2 regions of the Variovorax sp. YR750 genome follow, and region 2 is predicted to be linked to the other one. Evidence: predicted binding sites of a transcription regulator. Region 2 holds the regulator's gene; the other holds the start of a gene.
The links. Region 2 encodes FliA, which starts transcription of late flagellar genes. Its sites were predicted from a motif close to CTAAAGTTTNNNNNNNNNNNGCCGNTA; they were not measured.

Region 1: a site for FliA is predicted at 2,677-2,703, ahead of BMY35_RS36735 (FlxA-like family protein). Genes of this name have one in related genera too.

The regions. Positions count from the first base shown of each region.
Region 1 is NZ_FOBJ01000030.1:16,934-27,350, reverse strand. It holds gene BMY35_RS36755 (UxaA family hydrolase) at 1-9, opposite strand, end outside; gene BMY35_RS36750 (tripartite tricarboxylate transporter substrate binding protein) at 53-1,048, opposite strand; gene BMY35_RS36745 (LysR substrate-binding domain-containing protein) at 1,189-2,118, shown strand; gene BMY35_RS36740 (universal stress protein) at 2,145-2,591, opposite strand; gene BMY35_RS36735 (FlxA-like family protein) at 2,737-3,084, shown strand; gene BMY35_RS36730 (MarR family winged helix-turn-helix transcriptional regulator) at 3,086-3,634, opposite strand; gene BMY35_RS36725 (tripartite tricarboxylate transporter substrate-binding protein) at 3,824-4,810, shown strand; gene BMY35_RS36720 (mandelate racemase/muconate lactonizing enzyme family protein) at 4,934-6,100, opposite strand; gene BMY35_RS36715 (SDR family NAD(P)-dependent oxidoreductase) at 6,140-6,850, opposite strand; gene BMY35_RS36710 (Bug family tripartite tricarboxylate transporter substrate binding protein) at 6,840-7,811, opposite strand; gene BMY35_RS36705 (dihydrodipicolinate synthase family protein) at 7,861-8,799, opposite strand; gene BMY35_RS36700 (LysR family transcriptional regulator) at 8,912-9,847, shown strand; gene BMY35_RS36695 (RraA family protein) at 9,961-10,417, opposite strand, start outside.
Region 2 is NZ_FOBJ01000004.1:248,898-259,314, forward strand. It holds gene BMY35_RS10290 (helix-turn-helix domain-containing protein) at 1-115, shown strand, start outside; gene BMY35_RS10295 (carbon-nitrogen hydrolase family protein) at 122-934, opposite strand; gene BMY35_RS10300 (flavin monoamine oxidase family protein) at 934-2,622, opposite strand; partial or broken gene BMY35_RS10305 (IS481 family transposase) at 2,863-3,815, opposite strand; gene BMY35_RS10310 (RNA polymerase sigma factor FliA) at 3,913-4,647, opposite strand; gene BMY35_RS10315 (nucleotide-binding protein) at 4,669-5,469, opposite strand; gene flhF (flagellar biosynthesis GTPase FlhF) at 5,480-7,996, opposite strand; gene flhA (flagellar biosynthesis protein FlhA) at 7,993-10,095, opposite strand; gene flhB (flagellar biosynthesis protein FlhB) at 10,092-10,417, opposite strand, start outside.

The DNA.
Region 1 (10,417 bases), on a different contig from region 2:
GTCGTTCATGAAGAAAAAGGAATGGAAAGGTGCTTGCGGATGGAAGGCTTGCTCAGCCCTTTTCCATCAGCTCCTTGAGGTTGAGCTTGCGAATGAGCTCGGTCTCCTGCCGGTAGACGGCCTGCACGTACTTCTGGTACTCGGGGCCGTCCTGGTACATGACGGGGGCGTCGATGCTTTCCGCAACCTTGCGGAATTCCTCGCTGTTGACGGCGGTGCGGAACGCATCGCGCAGCTTCTTCTCGACCGCCGGCGGCAAGCCCTTGGGCGCGCCGATGCCGTTGGGCGCTTCCACCACCACGTCGTAGCCGAGCTCCTTGAGCGTGGGCGTGTCCTTGAAGCGCGGCGTGCGCGTCTCGCCCCAGGTGGCGAGCAGGCGCAGCTTGCCGCTTTCCACGTGCGGCGCCCAGGAACTGCTGTCGGCCAGCATGTCGACCTGCTCGCCCAGCACGTCCTGCAGCGCGGCCGAGCCGCCCTTGTAGGCGATGGCGTTGAACTTCACGCCGGCCGCCTGCGCGAACTGCTCCATGCCGACGTGCGTCGCGCCGCCGATGCCGGCATGCGCATAGGTCACGGTGCCGGGGTGGGCCTTGGCATGCGCCACCACGTCGCGCAGCGACTTGAACGGCGAGCGCGCGGGCACCGCGATGCCGAAGGTCTGGCCCGAAGTGCGTGCGAGGTAGGTGAGATCTTTCAGCGGATCGAGCTGCACGGTGCCGATCTGGGAGAAGCGCGTCACCGAGATCGGTATCTGGCCGATGGTGTAGCCGTCGGGCCGTGCCGAGGCCAGTGCCTTGGTGCCGATCATTCCCGAGGCGCCCGCGCGGTTTTCCAGCGCGATGGGCTGGCCGAGTTCGCGTGACGCGATCTGGCAGATGATGCGCATCGACCTGTCGGCCGTGCCGCCCGCGGGCCATGGGCAGATGAATGTGAGGGGGCGTTCGGGGTAGTCGGCGGCCAGCGCGCGTGCTGGTGCGCTGGCGAGTGCGGCGGCGCCCAGGCCGCCCAGCACGAACTGGCGGCGTGCCAGCTTGCGAGGGGTTTTCATCGTTGTCTCCAGGAATCGTTGTTCGGCAGGCAGGGCGGATTCTTCCGGAGACAATCATTGCCATCCAATGAAATAGCGGACTCTCTTCATGAGCTTGAGGTTATGAAGAGAAAGAAGGCCGCATGACGCCCCACGACACCATGAGCCAGATCGACCGCGTGCTTCGCTCCAACCTCAAGCTGCGCCACCTGCAACTGCTGGTGGCGCTCGACGAGTTCCGCCACCTGGGCCGCGTGTCGGAGTTCCTTTCGATCACGCAGCCGGCCGTCTCGAAGATGCTGGCGGAGATCGAGCGCATGTTCGACCTGAAGCTGTTCGCGCGCTCCACACGCGGCACCGAGCCCACGCCCTACGGTGCGACGGTGGTGCGCTTCGCGCGCTCGGTGCTGGCCGACTACCAGCGCACGCGCGACGAGATCGATGCCGTGGCCAGCGGAGGCGCGGGCCGCACCAGCGTCGGCGCGATGGTGGTGGCCACGCCGAGCCTGCTGGTGCAGGCCATCCAGCGGCTGAAGAAGCAGTCGGCGCTGACCACCGTGATGGTGGAGGAGGGCGACCTCACGCGGCTGCTGCCCCGCCTGCGCGTCGGCGAGCTCGACCTGATCGTCGGCCGCCTGGAGCCCGGCTATGCATCGCCCGACCTGGAGACCGAGGCCCTCTACGCGGAGCCGATGTGCATCGTGGTGAGCCCGGAGCATCCGCTGGCGAAGGCTTCCAGGCCGAACTGGGCGATGCTCGCCGGGCTGCCCTGGGTGGTGCCGCCGCCGTGGGCTTCGTCGCGTTCGAAGCTGGCGCAGATGTTCTACAAGCATCGTCTCGTGCCGCCTGCGGACATCGTCGAGACGGCTTCGTTCCTCGTGACGCTTTCGGTGATGCACCAGCGGCCGGCCGTCGGCTTCCTGGCGCGCGGCGTCGCCCGGCACTTCGCGAAGCAGGGACAACTCTGCATCCTGAAGATCGACGTGCCGATCGAACTCCCGCCCGTGGGCATCATCACGCTGCGGGGCCGTTCGCAGACGCCGGCCAGCCTGCTGCTGATGGACTGCCTGCGAAAGGTCGCGCCGAAATAGGAGACAGGAGACAGGAGACCGTTCCGTCAGCGCAGCACCAGCACCGGGATGTGCGAGTGCGTCAGCACGTGCAGCGTCTCGCTGCCCATCAGCAGGCGCGCGAGGCTGCGGCGTCCGTGCGAGGCCATCACGATCAGGTCGCACTGCTGGTTCTTCGCGGTGGTGATGATGGCCTCGGCCACCTGGTTCGACCGCATGACGATGGCCTGCGCGCTGCGCACGCCCTTGGCGAGTGCCGAAGCCGCCACCTTGTCGACCAGCTGCTGCGCGGCCCGGTCGGTGTGCGCCTGCGATTCCTGGATGTCGCGCTGGCTCAGCATCATCGAGCCCTCGAAGTAGCCGACCGGCTCGATGTGCGCGACGGTGACGCTCACCAAGTCCGCATTGGTCAGAAGAGCCAGGTCGATGGCGGCTTTGACCGCTTGCTCCGACAGCGCCGAGCCGTCGGTCGCCACAAGAACGCGCTTGTACATGGCAGGCTCCTTGGCCCCCGGCACCGCGGGTGCCCACACTTCAGTCTAGTTCGCGATCGCGGCCATGCAAGCCGGGCAGGCTACCCTTCATTTTTCGTGCCGGCTGCCGATAACTCCTGCTCGTACACGAAAAAGGAGGATCGAAATGGTGAATGCCATCGGTGCAACCGGCAGCGCGAGAAGCGGGGGCGACGTGAACGTCGAGATTGCGAAGATTCAACGCCAGATCACGGCGACGCAAAAGCAGATCAAGGAAAAGCAGGGCCTGCTGCTCAGCACGCCCGAAGGCGATGCGCGCAAGATGGTCCAGCAGCAGCTCCAGGCACTGGCGGCCCAGCTGGCCATGCTGCAGCAGCAGATGAACGCGCTGCGCATGGGCGCCGTCCAGAAGAGCGCCATGGCGTCGATGGAGGAAAGCGCCACCGCCTCGCAGCGTGCCGGCAACGGCAGCCGCAACGGTTCGATCGGCGGCATCGTGGACGTGCAGGCCTGATTCAGCCTCCGCGCTCGGGCCACCGGTGCCGCGTGCCGCCGGAGCGCCGGTCGGCCTTCTCCGCCACCACGCCCTGCGCGAGAAGCTCTTCCCCGCGCTGCTCGAGGTGCCGCAGGCAGCGCAGGAAGGCCTCCATGTCCGCGGGCGCGATGCCTTCCAGCAGCTCGGTGTTCAGCCCCGCGATGCGCGGGAAGAGTCCGCCGAACAGCTGCTGGCCCGAGGCGCTCAGCCGCACGTGCACCTCGCGCCTGTCTTCCGCGTTCTGGCGGCGGTGCACCAGCTTCTTCTCGACCAGGCTGCGAAGCCCGCGCGAGGTGCGCACCCGGTCCAGGTGCAGCTGGGCGGCGAGCGCCGACGACGTCATCTCGCCTTCCTGCGCGAGCGTGGCGATCATTCCCCACTCGCGGCGCGTGATGCCGAAGCCCCCCTCGACCAGCCGCGTCGCCATGCCGCTGCCCGCGCGCACGGCGCGCGCCATGCGATAGAGCAGCAGGTCGTCCAGGGAACGGGGCGCGCGCAACGCTCCTGCATCGGGAAAAGCTTGTTGCATATGGGTGGCGGAACGGCGGGGTGAGTGTGGTTCGCCCGCCTCGGCGGGCAGTTGATTGATTAGATCAACTGTTTGCCCATACGTATAAACCAGTAACAAATTTGAACGAGCGGAAACAGTCTTGACGCGCGATTTTCGCCGTGAAACCCGCGCCTTCCCGTTCACGACAACTGTCCCGCAGGAGATCCGATGCCCGCATTTCTTTCCAGGCGCAAGCTCATCATGGCAGGGGGCATGGCCCTTGCCGCTTGCGCTCCCCTGGCCCATGCCCAGGCGCCCGCCGCGCTGGACGGCGGTCCGCTCACCCTCGTGGTCGGCTATGCGCCGGGCGGCAGCACCGACCGCATCGCGCGGCTGATCGCCGAGCGTCTCGGGCCGAAGCTCGGCGTGCAGGTGAGCGTGGAAAACCGCCCGGGCGAGGGCGGCCGGCTCGCGGCCAAGGAAGTGAAGCGCGCGCCCGCCGGGCAGAACGTGCTGATGCTGGGCAACCCCGCCGTGATGGTGGTCGCGCCGCTGGTGTTCAAGGACGCGGGCTACGACCCCGACAAGGACTTCGTGCCCGTCTCGCAGGTCAGCAGCTACGACTTCGCGCTCGCGGTCGGCCAGAAGCTCCAGCTCGACCGCGCGATGTTCCTGGTGGGCCGGCTCTGGGCGCACCCGGAAGAAGCCGTGTTCGGCGTGCCCGCCACCGGCAGCCTGCCCCACTTCTTCGGCCTGATGGTGGGCGACGCCCTGAGCGTGCAGCCGCAGATCAAGGGCTACGGCGGCTCCGCGCCGCTGGCGGCCGACCTGAGCGGCGGCAGCCTGCCGATCGCCATCGACACGCTCGACTCGCTCTATCCGCAGCACGTGGCCGGCAAGATCCGCATCCTCGCCACCTCGGGCAAGAAGCGCGCGAGCTTCGCGCCCAACATCCCGATCTTCCGCGAGGCCGGCATGAAGATCGACGCCGACGGCTGGAACACCTTCTTCGCGCCCAGCTCGATGGCGCCCGCCAGGGTGCAGCTGCTGGCCAACTCGATCCGCGACGTCATGAAGGACCCGGGCCTGCAGAAGGCGGCCGACGCGCTCTTCATCACGCCGGTGGTCAGCAACGCGGCCGAGACCGCGCAAATGCTCAAGGCCTATCGCGCGCAGTGGGAGCCGGTCGTGCGCCGCTCCGGCTTTCAGCCCTGAACTTGATACTCCCCCCAGGCTTCGCGCACTTCGTGTCGCTTCGCCAACCCCCCTCGCCGGGGGGCGACACCTGCGGCCCGGCAAAGCCGGTTCCGCGGTGTCCCGCGAATGGGCCGCGCTTGTTCAGGCGGCGAGGGCTCGCATCTCGGAGATGAGGTCGGCCTTGCCTTCGAAGCCGATGCCGGGCAGCGGCGGCAGGGTGACGTAGCCGTTGTCCACTTTCACGCCGTCGGGGAAGCCGCCATAGGGCTGGAAGAGGTCGGGGTAGCTCTCGTTGCCGCCGAGGCCGAGGCCGGCTGCGATGGCCAGCGACATCTGGTGGCCGCCGTGCGGGATGCAGCGCGAGGGCGACCAGCCGTTCTCCTTCAGCATGTCGAGCGTGCGCAGGTACTCCACGAGGCCGTAGCTCAGCGCGCAGTCGAACTGCAGCCAGTCGCGGTCGGGGCGCATGCCGCCGTGGCGGATGAGGTTGCGCGCGTCCTGCATCGAGAACAGGTTCTCGCCCGTGGCCATCGGGCCGGCGTACACCTCGCCGAGCTTGGCCTGCAGTTCGTAGTCGAGCGGGTCGCCGGCTTCCTCGTACCAGAAGAGCGGGTATTGCGAGAGGGCGCGGCCGTAGTCGACGGCCGTCTGCAGGTCGAAGCGGCCGTTGGCGTCCACCGCGAGCTGCTGGCCGGGGCCGAGGATCTTCAGCACCGACTCGATGCGCTCGCAGTCTTCGGCGAGCGTTGCGCCGCCGATCTTCATCTTCACCACCGAGTAGCCGCGCTCCAGGTAGCTGGTCATCTCGCGCTGTAGGCCTTCGAGGCCCTTGCCGGGGTAGTAGTAGCCGCCGGCCGCGTAGACGAACACGCGCGGGTCGGGCTTGCCGGTGCCGTAGCGCTCGGCCAGCAGCTGGTAGAGCGGCTTGCCTGCGATCTTGGCGGTGGCGTCCCACACGGCCATGTCGATGGTGCCCACGGCCACCGAGCGCTCGCCGTGGCCGCCGGGCTTCTCGTTGATCATCATGCGGGCCCAGATCTTGTGCGGGTCGAGGTTGTCGCCGGTCTCGTCGAGCAGCGAAGCGGGCTCGGCCTCCAGCAGGCGAGGCAGGAAGCGCTCGCGGATCAGCCCGCCCTGGCCGTAGCGGCCGTTCGAATTGAAGCCATAGCCGATGACCGGCTTGCCGTCGCGGATCACGTCGGTGACCACGGCCACGAGGCTCAGGGTCATCTTCGAGAAATCGATGTAGGCGTTGCGGATGTCCGACTTGATGGGGCGGGTGGATTCGAGGATGTTGACGATTTTCATGGTCGGGTTCCGGGGATGAGAAAGAAGCGAAAAGGTTGTTCAGCGGTGCAGCGACGAACCGCCGCAGATGGCGACGTCCTGCCCCGTGATGGCCGCCGCCTGCGGCGAGAGAAGAAAGCCCACGAGCGCGGCGATCTCCCCGGGCTGGATCAGTCGGCCTATGGGCGGCATGCGCGGCGCGCTGCCCGCGCGGGCCGGGTCCTGCAGCATCGAGGTCTGCGTCGCGCCGGGCGACACCACGTTGACGGTCACGCCCCGGGCTGCGACTTCCGCGGCCCAGCTTCGCGCGAGCGCGATCAGCGCGGCCTTGGTCGCGGCGTACTGGCCGCGCCCGGGCAGGCCCTGCGCGACGCGGCTGCCGACGAACACCACGCGGCCCCTGCCGCGCGCGGCCATCGCGGGCACGAGCGCGTCGGCCAGGCGCGTGGCCGCGTCGACGTGCAGGCGCCACATCAGCTCGCCACCCGCATGGTCGAGCGAGCCCAGCTCGCCGACGCGCAGCACGCCGGCCGCATGCACCAGCGCATCGGCATCCTGCAGCGCGGCGGCGACGCGCGCGATGGCATCGGCATCGCACAGGTCCACCGCCGTGTGCGTGAAGCCTGCGTGGGAGGACAGCGTCGGCGCGGCGAGGTCGACGCCGCTCACGCGCCAGCCGGCCTCCAGCAGGTGCGAGGCGATGGCGCGGCCGATGCCGCCGCTGCTGCCCGTCACCACCGCATGGGGCGCCGTGGCGGACTCATTCGACATGGATGTTGCCCTCGGTGATGATCTTCTTCGAGCGCGCCATGTCCTCGGCCTGGAACTTCGAGAAGTCCTCGACGCTGCCCGGCGTCAGCAGCAGGCCCTGCGCGTTCAGCGTCTCGCGCATGTCGGTGCCCAGCGCCTTGTTGACCTCGGCGTTCAGCCGCTGCGTGATGGCCGCCGGCAGCTTCGCCGGGCCCCACAGACCGTACCAGCTGTAGAACTCGTAGCCCGGGATGCTTTCACCCACCGTGGGCACGTTCGGCAGGCTGGTCGCGCGCGTGGCCGAGGTGACGGCGATCACCTTCAGCATGCCGCTCTTGTGGTACTGCAGCGAGCCGAGGATCGGGTCGATGAAGCCGTCGATCTGCCCGCCGATCAGGTCCTGGAAGGCCGGCGCCGTGCCCTTGTACGGCACGATCAGGTAGTCGAGCCCGCCGCCCGCGCGCTTGAGCAGCTCGGTCGACAGGTGCCCCGCCGATCCGATGGAGCCCACCGCGAAGGTCATCTTGCCCGGGTGCGCCTTGGCGTACGCGATGAGCGACTTCACGTCGTTCACCGGCAGGTTCTTGTTGACCGCCACCGACAGCGGCGCCTTCGCCACCAGCGCCACCGGGGTGAAGTCCTTCACCACCTCGTAGGGCACCGACTTCATGGTCATCGGCGCGGTGGTGAAGGTCGAGGCGTTGAACAGCAGCGTGTAGCCGTCGGCCGGCGCCTTCGACACCACGTCGGCGCCGATCACGCCGTTGCCGCCCGCGCGGTTCTCCACGATGAAGCTCTGGCCCGTCTGCTCGCCGAGCTTCTGCGCCAGCAGGCGGCCGATGGTGTCGAGCGTGCCGCCCGGCGGAAACGGGATCACCATGCGCACCGGGCGGCTGGGCCAGTTCTGGGCGAAGCCGGCGGTCGATGCGGCTGCCAGCGCGAGGGCGGCCAGGGTGGCGCGCAGGAAGTGCTTGCGTTGCATGTCTCTTGTCTCCTTGTGTTTTCTCGATCGGGCGCCATGGCCCGTGGGCTCAGCGCTTCGACAGCCCGGCCTGCTCGACGGCGGCGCGCAGCGCGTCCATCTCGCGCGCGTTCGGCGCCTCGGTCGGCGGGCGCACCGTAGCGTTCTCGAGCACGCCGGCCAAGTACATGCCGCCCTTCATGCGCGCGTGGGCCTCGCCGGTGGGTTCGCCGCCGCCGTACACCGCGTCCTTCAGCGGCGTGATGAGCGCCTGCACCGCCATCGCCTTCTTCAGGTCGCCGGCCTTCACCGCGTTCCACAGGTCGATGATCAGTTGCGGGATGAAGGTCGCGAAGCCGACCAGCGCGCCGTCCACGCCCTGCACCATCGAGGCCAGCAGGTATTCGTCGTGGCAGGTGAGGATGGCCTTCGAGGCATCGGCCTCGCGGATCGCCTGGATGTCGCGGGCGTACTTGTTCATGTCGCGCTGGCCCACCTTGAAGGCCTGCAGGTAGGGCAGGCGCGCCAGCTCGGCCAGCAGTTGCGACGAGTACGAGGCGCGCGTCCATGCCGGGTATACGTGGCAGACCAGGTCCAGCTCCGGCGCGGCGCGGTGGATGGCCTCGAAATACTGCAGCGCATGGCCGGGCGTGAAGCCGAAGCGCAGCCAGTGGTGCGGCGGCATCACGTCCAGCGCCACCGCGCCGGCGGCCTGGGCGGCGCGGGCATGCTCGGCGGCCTCGGCCAGGCCCTCGCAGACGATCGACGAGATCACCGGCATGCGGCCGCGCAGCTCGTCGGCGACGATGCGCGTCACCTCGGCACGCTCCGAAGGCGTGAGCGAGAACACCTCGCCGGTGTGGCCGTTGGTCATGATCGCCACCACGCCGTCGTGGCCGGCCAGCCACGAGGCCAGCTTGCGCAGCGCCGGCTCGTCGATGCGGTGGTCGTTCGTGAAGGGGCAGGAAATGGCGGGGATGATCCCGCGATAATTCGCGATGGAAGGCATGCTTTGTCTCCGTGATGGTTCAAGTTGCAGGAATGGGTGCATCTTTTGCCGGCGGGGCACGGGCCGTCCAATACTCGAATCGCATACAACTATTCAACCGATCGCGCAGCGCATGGGCCCCGGCAACCGACCGCTCGACCTCGAATGGCTGGAAGATTTCCTGGCCCTGGCCGAGACCGGCAATTTCTCGCGTGCCGCGCAGGCGCGCTCCATCGCGCAGCCCGCCTTCAGCCGGCACATCCGCTCGCTGGAGGAATGGGTGGGCGTCGACCTGTTCGACCGCAGCGCGCATCCCACCGCGCTCACGGCGGCGGGCAAGCGCTTCCAGCCGCTGCTGCAGGAAGCGCTGGCGGGCCTGGAGGCCGCGCGCATCAAGGCCCGTGCCGCGCACGACCTCGCGGCGGCCAGCCTGAGCTTCGCCGCCACCCACGTGCTTTCGCTGACCTTCTTCCCGCGCTGGCTGGCGGGCGTGGAGTCGAGCCTGAGCATGGGGCCGATCCAGACCATCTCCGACAGCTCGTACGCCTGCGAAGACCTGATGCTGCAGCGCCGCGTGCAGTTCGTGCTGTGCCACGGCCATGCGGGTGCGCCCGGCCGGCTGGACGAGGCGCAGTACCCGGTGCAGCGATTGAGCGAGGACGTGCTGGTGCCCGTGAGCGCACCCGACGCGAAAGGCGCGCCGCAGCATGCGCTGGGCGAGGGCCGATCGCCCTCCGTGCTCGCCTACAGCGAGGCTTCGGGGCTCGGCCGGATCATGCGGGCCATGCAGGACAGCGAGTTCGGCAAGGACTTCGCCGCGTCGCTGTCGATCGTCTTCACGGCCCACCATGCCGCGCTGCTGCGCACCATGGCGCTGGAGGGGCGCGGCCTGGCATGGCTGCCGATGAGCCTGGTGGCCGATGACCTGCGTAACGGCGCGCTGGCCGATGCCGGCGCGGGCGGCTGGCGCGTGCCGGTGGACATTCGGCTGTACCGCCAGCAGGCGCAGATGGCGCCGGTGGCCGAGGCGCTGTGGGCGCTGGTCAGCGAAAGCACCTCAGCCGCCTGATTGGCCCCGCTTGTTCGCGGGACACCGCGGAACCGGCTTTGCCGGGCCGCAGGTGTCGCCCCCGGCGAGGGGGTAGGCGCAGCGACACGAAGTGCGCGAAGCCTGGGGGAGTTCTAGTTCATGCAGCGAGCTTCGAGCGCGTCCAGGAAGGAGCGGTCCCATCGGCCTTCCTTCATCGCCTGGATGGTGCGCGCTTCCGTCTCCAGATGCGCGCGGGCCTTCTCGATCAGCAGCTCGGCCTCGTCGGGCGAAAAGGCCAGCAGCCCGTCCTGGTCGCCCACCACGATGTCGCCCGGGTTCACGACCATGCCGCCGACCGACACCGGCACGTTGATCTCGCCGGGGCCGTCCTTGTAGGGGCCGCGGTGGTTCACGCCGCGCGCGTACACCGGGTAGTCGCGCTCGCGGATCTCGGCCACGTCGCGGATCGCGCCGTCGAGCACCAGGCCCGCGGTGCCGATGGTCGCGGTATAGAACGACAGGATGCCGCCGATGACGGCGTTGGTGACATCGCCGCCCGCATCGATCACCAGCACGTCGCCGGGCCGGCAGAACTCGAAGGCGCGCATG
Region 2 (10,417 bases):
TGCCGCGCTGGGCCATGCCATGCGGCGCGTCAAAGGCTGCTCGCCGTCCGACGTGCGACGGGCCTCGATGTCCCGGACCGGGATCGCGGCGCCTGTGCTTGGGCGTGAGCGTTGAACCGCGTCAATCCGCGGCCGCCGGATCGGCATCATGCAGCGCGCGGCACAGCGCGAGATGCCCAAGGTGCTGTCTTGCGGCAGCCAGCCGGCTTTGGTCCAGCCGTGCGAATACCAGCGATGGATCGCGCGCTGCCTGCGCAAGAACGGCGCCGTCGGGCGCGGCCACGCAGCTCAGTCCGTCGTAAGTGATGTCGGCTTCCTGGCCGCAGAAGTTCGCATAGGCGACAAACAACTGGTTCTCGTAGGCGCGGGTCGGGACCAGGTGTCGCGGCACGAAGTCGTACCCCTCCATGTTCGCCGTCGGCACCACAAGCAGGTCGGCCCCCTCCAGTGCGAGGCGGCGCGCATTCTCCGGAAACTCCACGTCGTAGCAGATCAGCATGCCGACCTTCCAGCCATGGAAGTCGAACGGAGGCTCGTCGCCCCGCCCCGCATTGAACATGCCCTGGTCGAGATCGCCGAACAGATGCGACTTGCGATGGCGGCCCAGCACCCGGCCATCGGCGTCCACGCCGACGCACGTGTTGCACACAGCACCGGTGTCGTCATGCTCGGGGTGGCCGAACACGATTGCCAGCCTGTGCCTCCTTGCGATCTCGCCCGCGGCCACCGTGCGGGGGCCGCCGGGAGGCTCGGCGAACTGCGCGGCCGCGTCGCGCCCGATGTTGTAGCCGGTCAGGAACATTTCGGGCGTAACGAGCAGATGCATGCCTGCAGCGGCGGCCTCGCGGCACGCGTGGTCTAGCCGCTGCAGGTTCAACGCCACCTCGCCCGGGGCGGACGCACACTGCAGCAAGGCGAGGCGCAATTCGTTCATCACTCCGGCAGCACCATTGGCCCGATGCTCGCGAACACATCGCCGGGACCAGGATTGGCGGGGTGGCTGCGCCCGCCGAAGTGGTGCAAGATGCCCCATACGGCATTGAGCGAGGTCTGCACCGCGCCTTCCACCCAGGCCGGCGTCCAGGACACATCGTCCCCCGCGATGAAGATCCCTCGCTCCGCGGCTGGCAGCGCGTCCTGCATGAAGTGCGCGAACATGCGCTGGTTATAGCGGTAGTGCCCGGGCAATGCACCCTTGAATGCGCCGAGGAAATACGGATCGGCTTCCCAGGATATCGTGATCGGGTCGCCGATGATGTGGCGGGTGATGTCCACCTTCGGGTAGATCTTCTTCAAGGCTCCCAGCGCCAGCTTGACGCGCTTCTCCGGCGACTGCGGCAACATCTTCAGCGCATCGCCCATCCAGGCGTAGGACAGGCAGATGACGCCCGGCTTGCCCTGGCCGTTGTCGAACAAATAGGTGCCGCGCGTGAGCCGGTCCGTCAGCGTCATGCTCATCACATCCCGGCCGGTCTCCGAGTCCTTGTCCTTCCAGAACGGCCGGTCGACCATCACGAAGGTCTTGCTGGACTGCATGTAGCGCGTGCGGTCGAGCGCCATCCACATCTTGTGCGAGAACAACGATTCGTCGCAGTCGATTTGGGTGGTGAGCAGCCAGCTCTGGCAGGTGGCGAGCACAGCGGTGTAAGACCGCTGCTCGCCCCAGCGGTCGATCACCGCCAGGCGGCCGTCCGACTGCCGCCGGATGGCCGCGACGCCAGCGCGCGGGGCGCCCCCGTGCAGGCTGGACAAGGTGGTGCCGGCGGGCCAATACACGGGATCACTCGGCGCGTGCTGCCACAGGCGCAGCGGCACCTGCTCCGCGCCCCCCACGATCAGCCGCTGCTCGTCGTCGCACGCGGTCATCACGACTCGCAGAATCTCCAGCATCGAATTGGGGAAGTCCGAGTCCCAGCCGCCGGTGCCGAACCCGACCTGGCCGAACACCTCGCGGTGCTGAAACGACAGCTGCGCGAAAGCCTTCGACGTGGCGACGAAATCGTAAAACGTACGGTCGTCCCATAAGGGCACCAGGCGGTTCCACAGCGCCTTCAGGGTCGGCACGTCCCGGGCGCGGATCGCGTCCTGGACTGCGGTGAACTGCGCGCCGTCCTCCAGCGCGTCGCGCCAGGCATCGGCCACCTGCCCGAAGATCGGCGGCAGGTCCGATAGCTTCTCGGCGTAGTGCGTCAGTCCTTCCAAGTCCACCACCGTGCTGCCGGATGCCGGCGTCAGCGGGTTCGGGAACGGCCGCGTGTCCAGCCCCAGTTGGTCGACGTAGTGGTAGAAGGCCGTACCGGAAACCGGGAAGCGCATGCCGCCCAACTCGGCGACCACGCCCTGGCCGCCTTCGAACGCCTGCGAGCGCAGCCGTCCGCCCATTCGCGAAGCCTCGTAGAGGACGGGCTTGAACCCGAGCTTCATTAGCTCATAGGCCGCCACCATGCCGGCCATCCCGGCGCCGACGATCGCGACCTCCGCCCCGTGGTGTTCGGGTGGCAATACGCCAAGGCCGGCCGGGTGGCGAACCCAGGCGTCGAAGGGGAAAGGGAAGTCAGGGCCGAAGACTGTGACCGGGCGCTGGCCGGCAGGAGGCGGGGGAGCCGGAGGGCGGCGGGGCATGGTTGAGTACTCTTGCGGAGGGAATGGGGAGTCTAGGAAGGAGGGCGTGCCGGGACGCGATCTAACGGGCCAAGCGTGTTGCTTGGTCGGGCCGAGCGGGAGGTAGCCACATGCGGCCGAGCGCCGTTTTTGGGAGTGCAGTCGAGCCCATCAACCGGAGGGCGTCAGACGGCGGTCAGACCCCTTGGCGCTAAGGTGGACGACGCCTTGGACATTGCCGAGCAACTCGACGTCCAGCGCCTAGAAGTGAAGTGTCAAGAGGTCATTTCTTGACGGGTTGAGTCTGGACATGGGCGCGATACCGCCGATGCCGCTATGGGGGCGGTGCCAGTTGTAGTGGTGCTGCCAGTTGGCCAGGGCGAGCGTTCTCTGGGCGGAGTTCTGATAGGTCCGGCCGTACGCCCATTTGCGTAGCGCAGACTGGATGAATCGTTCCGCCTTGTCATTGGTCTGGGGCCGATAGCCGCGAGTAAATTTGTGCTTGATGCCCAGGCAGGCACAGGTCATGGCGAACTCACGTGAACGGAAGGCCGAGCCGTTGTCCGTCAACAGGCGCTTGATGGTGACGCCGAGTCGGGCGTAGTACGCCACAGCGTCTTGCAGGAACTGCACCGCCTGATGCTTCTTCTCGTCCGGATGCATGGCAGTGAAGGCGATGCGCGCATGGTCGTCCATGGCCGTGAACAGGCGGTTCCCAGCCTGCGCCATCAATGCAGTCTTTGCGGTTGCCGGTGACGCAGTGGCTGGGGCGCACGATGCGCCCGAGCTTCTTGGGTGTCGATGTGCAGCAGATCACCGGGAGCCTCGTGTTCGTAGCGCACAACGGCTTCCACAGGCTCCAGGTCGCTCAGCTTGGACATGCCCGCTCGCGCTAGAACGCGGCTGACCGTGGACTCCGAGACTCCCACGCTGCGTGCGATGCGAGCTTGCAGCATTCGGCGTTTGCGCAGCTCCACGATGAGCAGTGCCTTGCCTGCATCGATGGCTCCGGGAGAACGTTGGGACCTTGAGGAGGCATCGGCCAGCGCAGCCTCACCGCCTGCCAAATAGCGGCCCAGCCACTTCCTGGCGGTGGGCGCGGTAACGCCGTGTGCGACTGCGGCTTGCACGGCATCAAGGCCTTCCAAACTCATCTGCTTGACCATCTCGACTCGGCGGGCAGAGGTAAGTCGGACATGCTTATGGGTGTTCATCCGGTTGGGCCTCCTGAGTGGATTGGGTGTTTGGCGACTCCAGTCTCTCAAACCCAATCCGGATGAACACCGGATACAACCTATTGGAGCTTCACAGCTAGAGCAGGTCTTTCAGCTTCGCCCGCAGCCTGCTGATCGCCTGGCTGTGCAGCTGGCACACGCGCGACTGGCTCACCTCGAGGATGGCGCCGATCTCGCGCAGGTTCAGCTCTTCCTCGTAGTAGAGGTTCAGCAGCAGCTGGTCGCGCTCGGGCAGCGCCGAGATGGCGTCCACCAGCTGGTGTCGGAAGCCGCTTTCCAGCAGCTGCTCCAGCGGGTCGTCGCTGCTGCGGCGGTCCTTGCGCGCGTCCTGCGAATGGCTGTCGAGGAAGGCGTTGTCGGCGTCGTCCTTGGAGAAGTCTTCCACGTACAGCAGCTGGCAGCCCTGAATCTCCTGCAGCAGCGACTGGTACGCCTCGATGTCCATCTTCAGCTCCCTGGCGATCTCCCCTTCGGTGGGAGAACGCCCGAGCTTGTGGCCCAGCGCCTGGATCGCCTTCTCGATGCCGCGCGCAGACTGGCGCAGGCCGCGCGAGCCCCAGTCGGCGGCGCGCAGTTCGTCGAGCATGGCGCCGCGGATGCGCTGGCTGACGAAGGTCTCGAACTGCGCGCCCCGGTTGTCCTGGTAGCGGCTGGATGCGTCCAGCAGGCCGAGCATGCCTGCCTGGATCAGGTCGTCCAGCTCCACGCTGGCGGGCAGCTTGGCCATCATCTGCAGCGCGATGCGGCGTACCAGCGGCTGGTGCTGGGCCAGCAGGTGAGATTTCTCGATGGTTCCCTGTGCGGTGTACACGGCGGTCCGTCCTTCCTGGGCTCAGGCCATGGCCTGCTGGGGCTCGGCCGCGCGCCACGGCCAGCCGTCCATCTCGCCTGCGACGCGACGCAGGTCGATCGCCGCGTGGCTCGCGGGAAAGGCCTCGGCGATGGTCTTCTTCAGCCGCCAGGCATCGGCGACCAGCGGATCGAAGCGCACCCAGCCGGCGGGCTGCAGCGACAGCGCGAGATAGCGGCTGCCGGCATGGGCGAGGTTGTTCATGATCTGGCGCGCGGCCTGGACGTCGACCACGCCGTTGACCAGGAAGCGCATCTGGCTCATGCCATGCGCTCGCTGCAGGTGCTTGATGCCCGCATAGGCCGAGGTGACCGACGAGGGGTGCGGCTGCAGCACCAGCAGCAGGTCGTCCGCGCCCTGCGCGAGCGCCGACAGCCGGCCCTCGCGGTCGAAGGCCGCATCGACGATGACGAAGCCGTCGTACCAGAACCTGCGCGGATCGTTGCCTGCGCCATGCACCGCGCCGGGCGGCGCCGGCAGCACACGCACGCCGCAGGCCGCGCGCACCTCGGCGCCGTCGAGCGTCAGGCGCCCGCCGGCCACGTCGGCCAGGCTGCCCAGCGGGTCGATGTCCCAGACCTCGCACGCCGAGCCTTCGGCCGGGCAGTGCTCGTCGAGCAGCAGGACGTTGCGGCCCTGCCCCGCCAGCGCCACCGCGAGGTTCATCGCGATGGTGGTGCCGCCCGCGCCGCTGCCCATGCCGGCCACCGCGACCACGCGCGCCTGCGTCGGCGCGAGCAGGCGCCGGAGGCCGTCCGCCTGATCCGCAACCAGCTTGTTCATTGCGCCACCCTCAATCCTGCTTCTCCAGCTTCTGCTGCTTCGCGGGCTCGCGCGGCGCCTGTACGGGCGCGGTCGATTCGGTGCCCAGCGCGTCGAGCAGCAGGAAGAGCTTGCCCACGCCCGCATACAGCGCGCTGCCGCTCATGGCGCGGCCGTTGCGCGCCGGGCGGCCCATCAGCTGGCCCAGCAGCGCACGCGCGCGGTCGGCCCACTCGCCCTCGGCCTGCAGCAGCCGCCACACGGTGGTGCTCATCTGGCCGGCGATCAGGAGCCGCTTCATGATGTCCGGGTCGCCCAGCTCGCCGATGCCGCCCACGAGCTGCACGCCGTCGCGCAGCAGGCGGAAGCAGGGCTCGGCATCCACCGCCCAGCCCAGCCACTGCGCGAGCTGCCGCGCGGAAACCTCGGAGCCGATGTTCGAAAGCGCGTGCACCTGCGCCAGCACGTTGCCGGTGCGTGCATCGACCACGCGCGTGGCGACGCAGCGCAGCGCCGGCATCTCGTCGCGGGCGATGCCCGCCGCCAGGGCCGCCGCGTTGAAGCGCAACACCACGTCGGCATGCGACTCGGCGAGCAGCGCCGCCTTGCCGCGGAAGCGCACGGGCCGCGCTTCGCCGAATTCGAAGTCCATGCGTGCCAGCGTGTCGGGTGCGCCGGTGCGCATGTCGATCACGGCGGTGGAGCCCGGCGCGCGCGCCAGCCAGCGCTGGCCCGCGGCCTGCCACTGCACCATGGCCTCGATGCCGGGCTGGCGAGTCAGCAGGTGCACCAGCGGCCGGCTGCCGAAGTCCTGCTGGCGCAGCCACGGAACCTGGCGTGCGCCGGGCTTGCGCGCGGCGTCCTTCATGCCGCGCGTGGCGGCCGTCGAGAGCCACTGGTTGGGCGCCGCCAGCGGCAGGCCCGTGCGGTCCGACAGCAGCAGGCTGCCGTGGCATTCGTAGGCGTCGCCGCCCTCGTTCGATCGCAGTCCCACCTGCCCGCACAGCGCGAGCACGTGGGTCTCGCAGGCGGCGGCCACTTCGCCGCGCGCGTGCACCAGCAGGTCCTGCAGCACGGCCTTCTGGCCCGCTTCCTCGTCGCCGGCCTGGCGCCATAGCGCGCGTGCGCGCTCGAAGCCGATCTGCGCGCCGGCCAGCGCGCTCGCGGTGGTGGCCAGCTCCTGCGCGTCGTGCGCCATGGCGCGGATCAGGTTCTGGTACTTCAGGCGCAGCAGGTCGGTCTCGCCCTGCGCGCGGGCCACCTGCTGCGAGGCGCCCGCCGCGGCGGCAGCGTCTTCCTGCAGGTCGCTCTCGGCGGGCACGAACAGCGGGCTGTGCCGGCGCGGCTGGAACACGCTGTCCACCAGCTGCGTGCGGTCGGCCTGCATCAGGTTCTCGGGCACCTTCTGGCCGCTGGAGATGTAGTGCACCGGCAGGCGGTGGCGAATCACGGTGTCGATCAGCGCGCCCGGGTGCGTGGCCTCGTCCACCTTGGTGAAGATGCAGCCGGCCAGCTCGTTGCCGTGGCGGTAGGCGTGCACCACCTCGTTGAGCGTGTCGCCGTGGCTGGTGGCGTTGAGCAGCAGCAGCTTCTTCACCGGCCTGGGGCTATGGCCCAGCATGGCGATCTGCTCGGGCACGGCACGGTCGCGCTGGCTCATGCCGACGGTGTCGATCAGCACCATGTGCTTCTCGCGCAGGTCCTGCAGCACCAGGTGCAGATCGGCGGCGTCCTTCACGGCGTACACCGGCACGTTGAGGATCTGGCCGTAGATGCGCAGCTGCTCGTAGGCGCCGATCCGGTAGCTGTCGGTCGTCACCAGCGCGAGCTTGTCGGCGCCGAAGCGCATCACGCAGCGCGCGGCCAGCTTGGCGGTGGTGGTGGTCTTGCCCACGCCGGTCGGGCCCATCAGCGCATAGACGCCGCCCGCGGCGAACAGCGCGTCCTCGTCCTCATGCACGGGCACGGCGCGGATCAGCTCCGAGCGCACGTAGGCCATGCCCTCGGCGTAGGTGCGGCCGGTGGGCAGCTTCTCGAGCATGGCCTTCGACAGGCGCGCGCTGAAGCCGGCGCCGAGCAGCGTGCGCAGCAGGCGGCCGCGCACGGGGTCGCGGCGCTGCCTGTCGTTCCACACGACGCTGGCGAGCTGCTCCTCGATCATGCCGCGCATGGAGTGCAGCTCCTCGAGCACGGTGTCGGCTGGTGCGGCGGCGGGCGCGTGGACCTGCACGGGCGCAGGCAGCGGCGCTGGAGTTGGAGCTGGAGCAGTCGGCAAGGGAGCGGGCGCCACGCGAACGGCCGGTGCCGCAACGGCTGCAACGGGTGCAACGGCTGCCACGGGCTTCGCGGCCGCGCTGCCCTGCAGCACGCCCTGCACCTCGCCCTCGACCATGGCGACGATCTCCACGCCCTCAGCGGTCGCGCGATGGGTGAGCACGATGGCGTCGGCGCCCAGCGCCTCCCTCACCAGTCGCAGGGCTTCGCGGCTGGTGGCCGCGACGAATTTGCGCGCGGTGGTGCGCACGTCTGTCTGTTGGGGGGAATTCAACCTCGTCCTCCGATGGCGGTGGTGACCTTGATGGTTCGGGAATCAGGAATCTCGGCGTGCGACAGCACCTTGAGCTGCGGCAGGCTGCGCCGCAGGAAGCGCGACAGCAGCACGCGCAGCGAGTGCTGCACGACCAGCACCGGCGCAAGCCCCATCTGCTCCTGCCGCACGATGGCGGCCTGCGCCTGCCGCAGCAGGTTGTCGGCGATGCCGGGCTCGATGCCGCTGCTGTTGCCCAGGGCCTGCTGCAGCACGCCGTCGAGCGAGCCGTCCAGGCCGATGACCTGCATCTCGGTGTCGCCCGGGAAAAGCTGCTGCGTGATCGCGCGGCCCAGCGCCAGGCGCGTGAGCGTGGTGAGCTCGGTCGGGTCCTTGACGGTCGGCGCGTACTCGGCCATCACGTCGAGGATGGTGCGCATGTCGCGGATCGGCACTTCCTCGTCGAGCAGGTTCTGCAGCACCTTGTGCAGCGTGCTGAGCGACAGCACCTTGGGCACCAGGTCTTCGGTGAGCTTGGGCGCGGTCTTGGCGATCTGGTCGAGCAGCTGCTGCACTTCCTGGCGGCCCAGCAGCTCGGCGGCATGCGTCTGGATGAGGTGGTTCAGGTGCGTGGCCATCACCGTACAGGCATCGACCACCGTGTAGCCGTACACCTGCGCCTGCTGGCGCAGGCTGGAGTCGATCCACACCGCCGAGAGGCCGAAGGCCGGGTCGCGCGTGGGCGTGCCGGGCAGCGAGCCCGTCACCTGGCCCGGGTTGATGGCCATCCACTGGTTCGGGAAGGCCTCGCCGCGCCCGATCTCCACGTCCTTCAGGGTGATGACGTAGGTGTTGGGCTTGATCTCCAGGTTGTCGCGGATGTGCACCACCGGCACCAGGAAGCCGACCTCCTGCGCGATCTTCTTGCGGATGCTCTTGATGCGGCCCAGCAGTTCGCCCTGCTGCGACTGGTCCACCAGCGGGATCAGCCGGTAGCCGACCTGCATGCCCAGCGGGTCGACCATGGCCACGTCGTCCCAGGTCGCTTCCGCGGTCTCGGCCGACGATGCCGCGAGGTTCGCGGCCTGCACGGCTGCGGCTTCCTGCGCCGCCTGCTGCTTCGGCTTGCGCTGCAGCAGCCCGCGACCCAGCCACACCAGGCCGCCCGCGATGAGCAGGAAGGCCAGGTTCGGCATGCCGGGAATCATGCCCAGCAGGCCGACGATGCCGGCCGTGAGAAACAGCACCTGCGGGTTGGAGAAGAGCTGGCCCGTGAGCTGGCTGCCGACGTCCTCGTCGGTGGTCACGCGCGAGACGATCACGCCGGCGGCGGTGGAGATCACCAGCGCCGGGATCTGCGCCACCAGGCCGTCGCCGATGGCCAGCAGCGTGTAGGTCTTGCCGGCCGTGGAGAAGTCCAGCCCGTGCTGCACCATGCCCACCACCAGCCCGCCGATGATGTTGATCACCATGATGAGCAGGCCCGCGATCGCGTCGCCGCGCACGAACTTGCTGGCACCGTCCATCGAGCCGTAGAAGTCGGCTTCCTGCGCGACCTCGGTGCGGCGCTTGCGGGCCACGTCCTCGCCGATCAGGCCGGCGTTCAGGTCGGCGTCGATGGCCATCTGCTTGCCCGGCATCGCGTCGAGCATGAAGCGCGCGCCCACCTCGGCGATGCGGCCCGCGCCCTTGGTGATCACCATGAAGTTGATGAGCACGAGGATGATGAACACCATCACGCCCACGGCGAAGTTGCCGCCCACCAGGAAGTGGCCGAAGGCCTCGATCACCTTGCCCGCCGCGTCGGGGCCGGTGTGGCCGTTCATCAGCACCACGCGCGTGGAAGCCACGTTCAGCGACAGGCGCAGCAGCGTGGAGAACAGCAGCACGGCCGGGAAGGCGGCGAAGTCCAGCGCCTTCATCGTGTACATGCTCACCAGCAGCACCATCACCGACATCGCGATGTTGAAGGTGAACAGCAGGTCGAGCAGGAACGGCGGCAGCGGCAGCACCATCATGCTCAGGATGAGGATGATGAGGATCGGCCCCGCCAGCCCCTTGAGCTGCGAGCCGGCGAACATGCGCGTCGGCATGCGCATCAGGTTTGTCATCGCGTTCATGCGTGTGCCGCCGTGTCGACGGTGTATTGGAGTTCTGCGGGAACCGGCAGATCGGTGGGCGTGCGCGGCGCTTCGCCGCCTTCGGCCTTCCAGCGCCTGAGCTGGTAAACCCAGGCCAGCACTTCGGCCACCGCGGTGTAGAGGCCGGCGGGAATCTCGTCACCCAGCTTCGTGTGTCTGTAGAGGGAGCGCGCGAGCGGCGGCGCCTCGAGGATCGCCACCTTGTGCTCCTTGGCCAGCTCGCGGATGCGCGCGGCCACGAGCTCGGTGCCCTTGGCCACCACGCGCGGCGCACCCATGCCGCCTTCCTGGTACTTGAGCG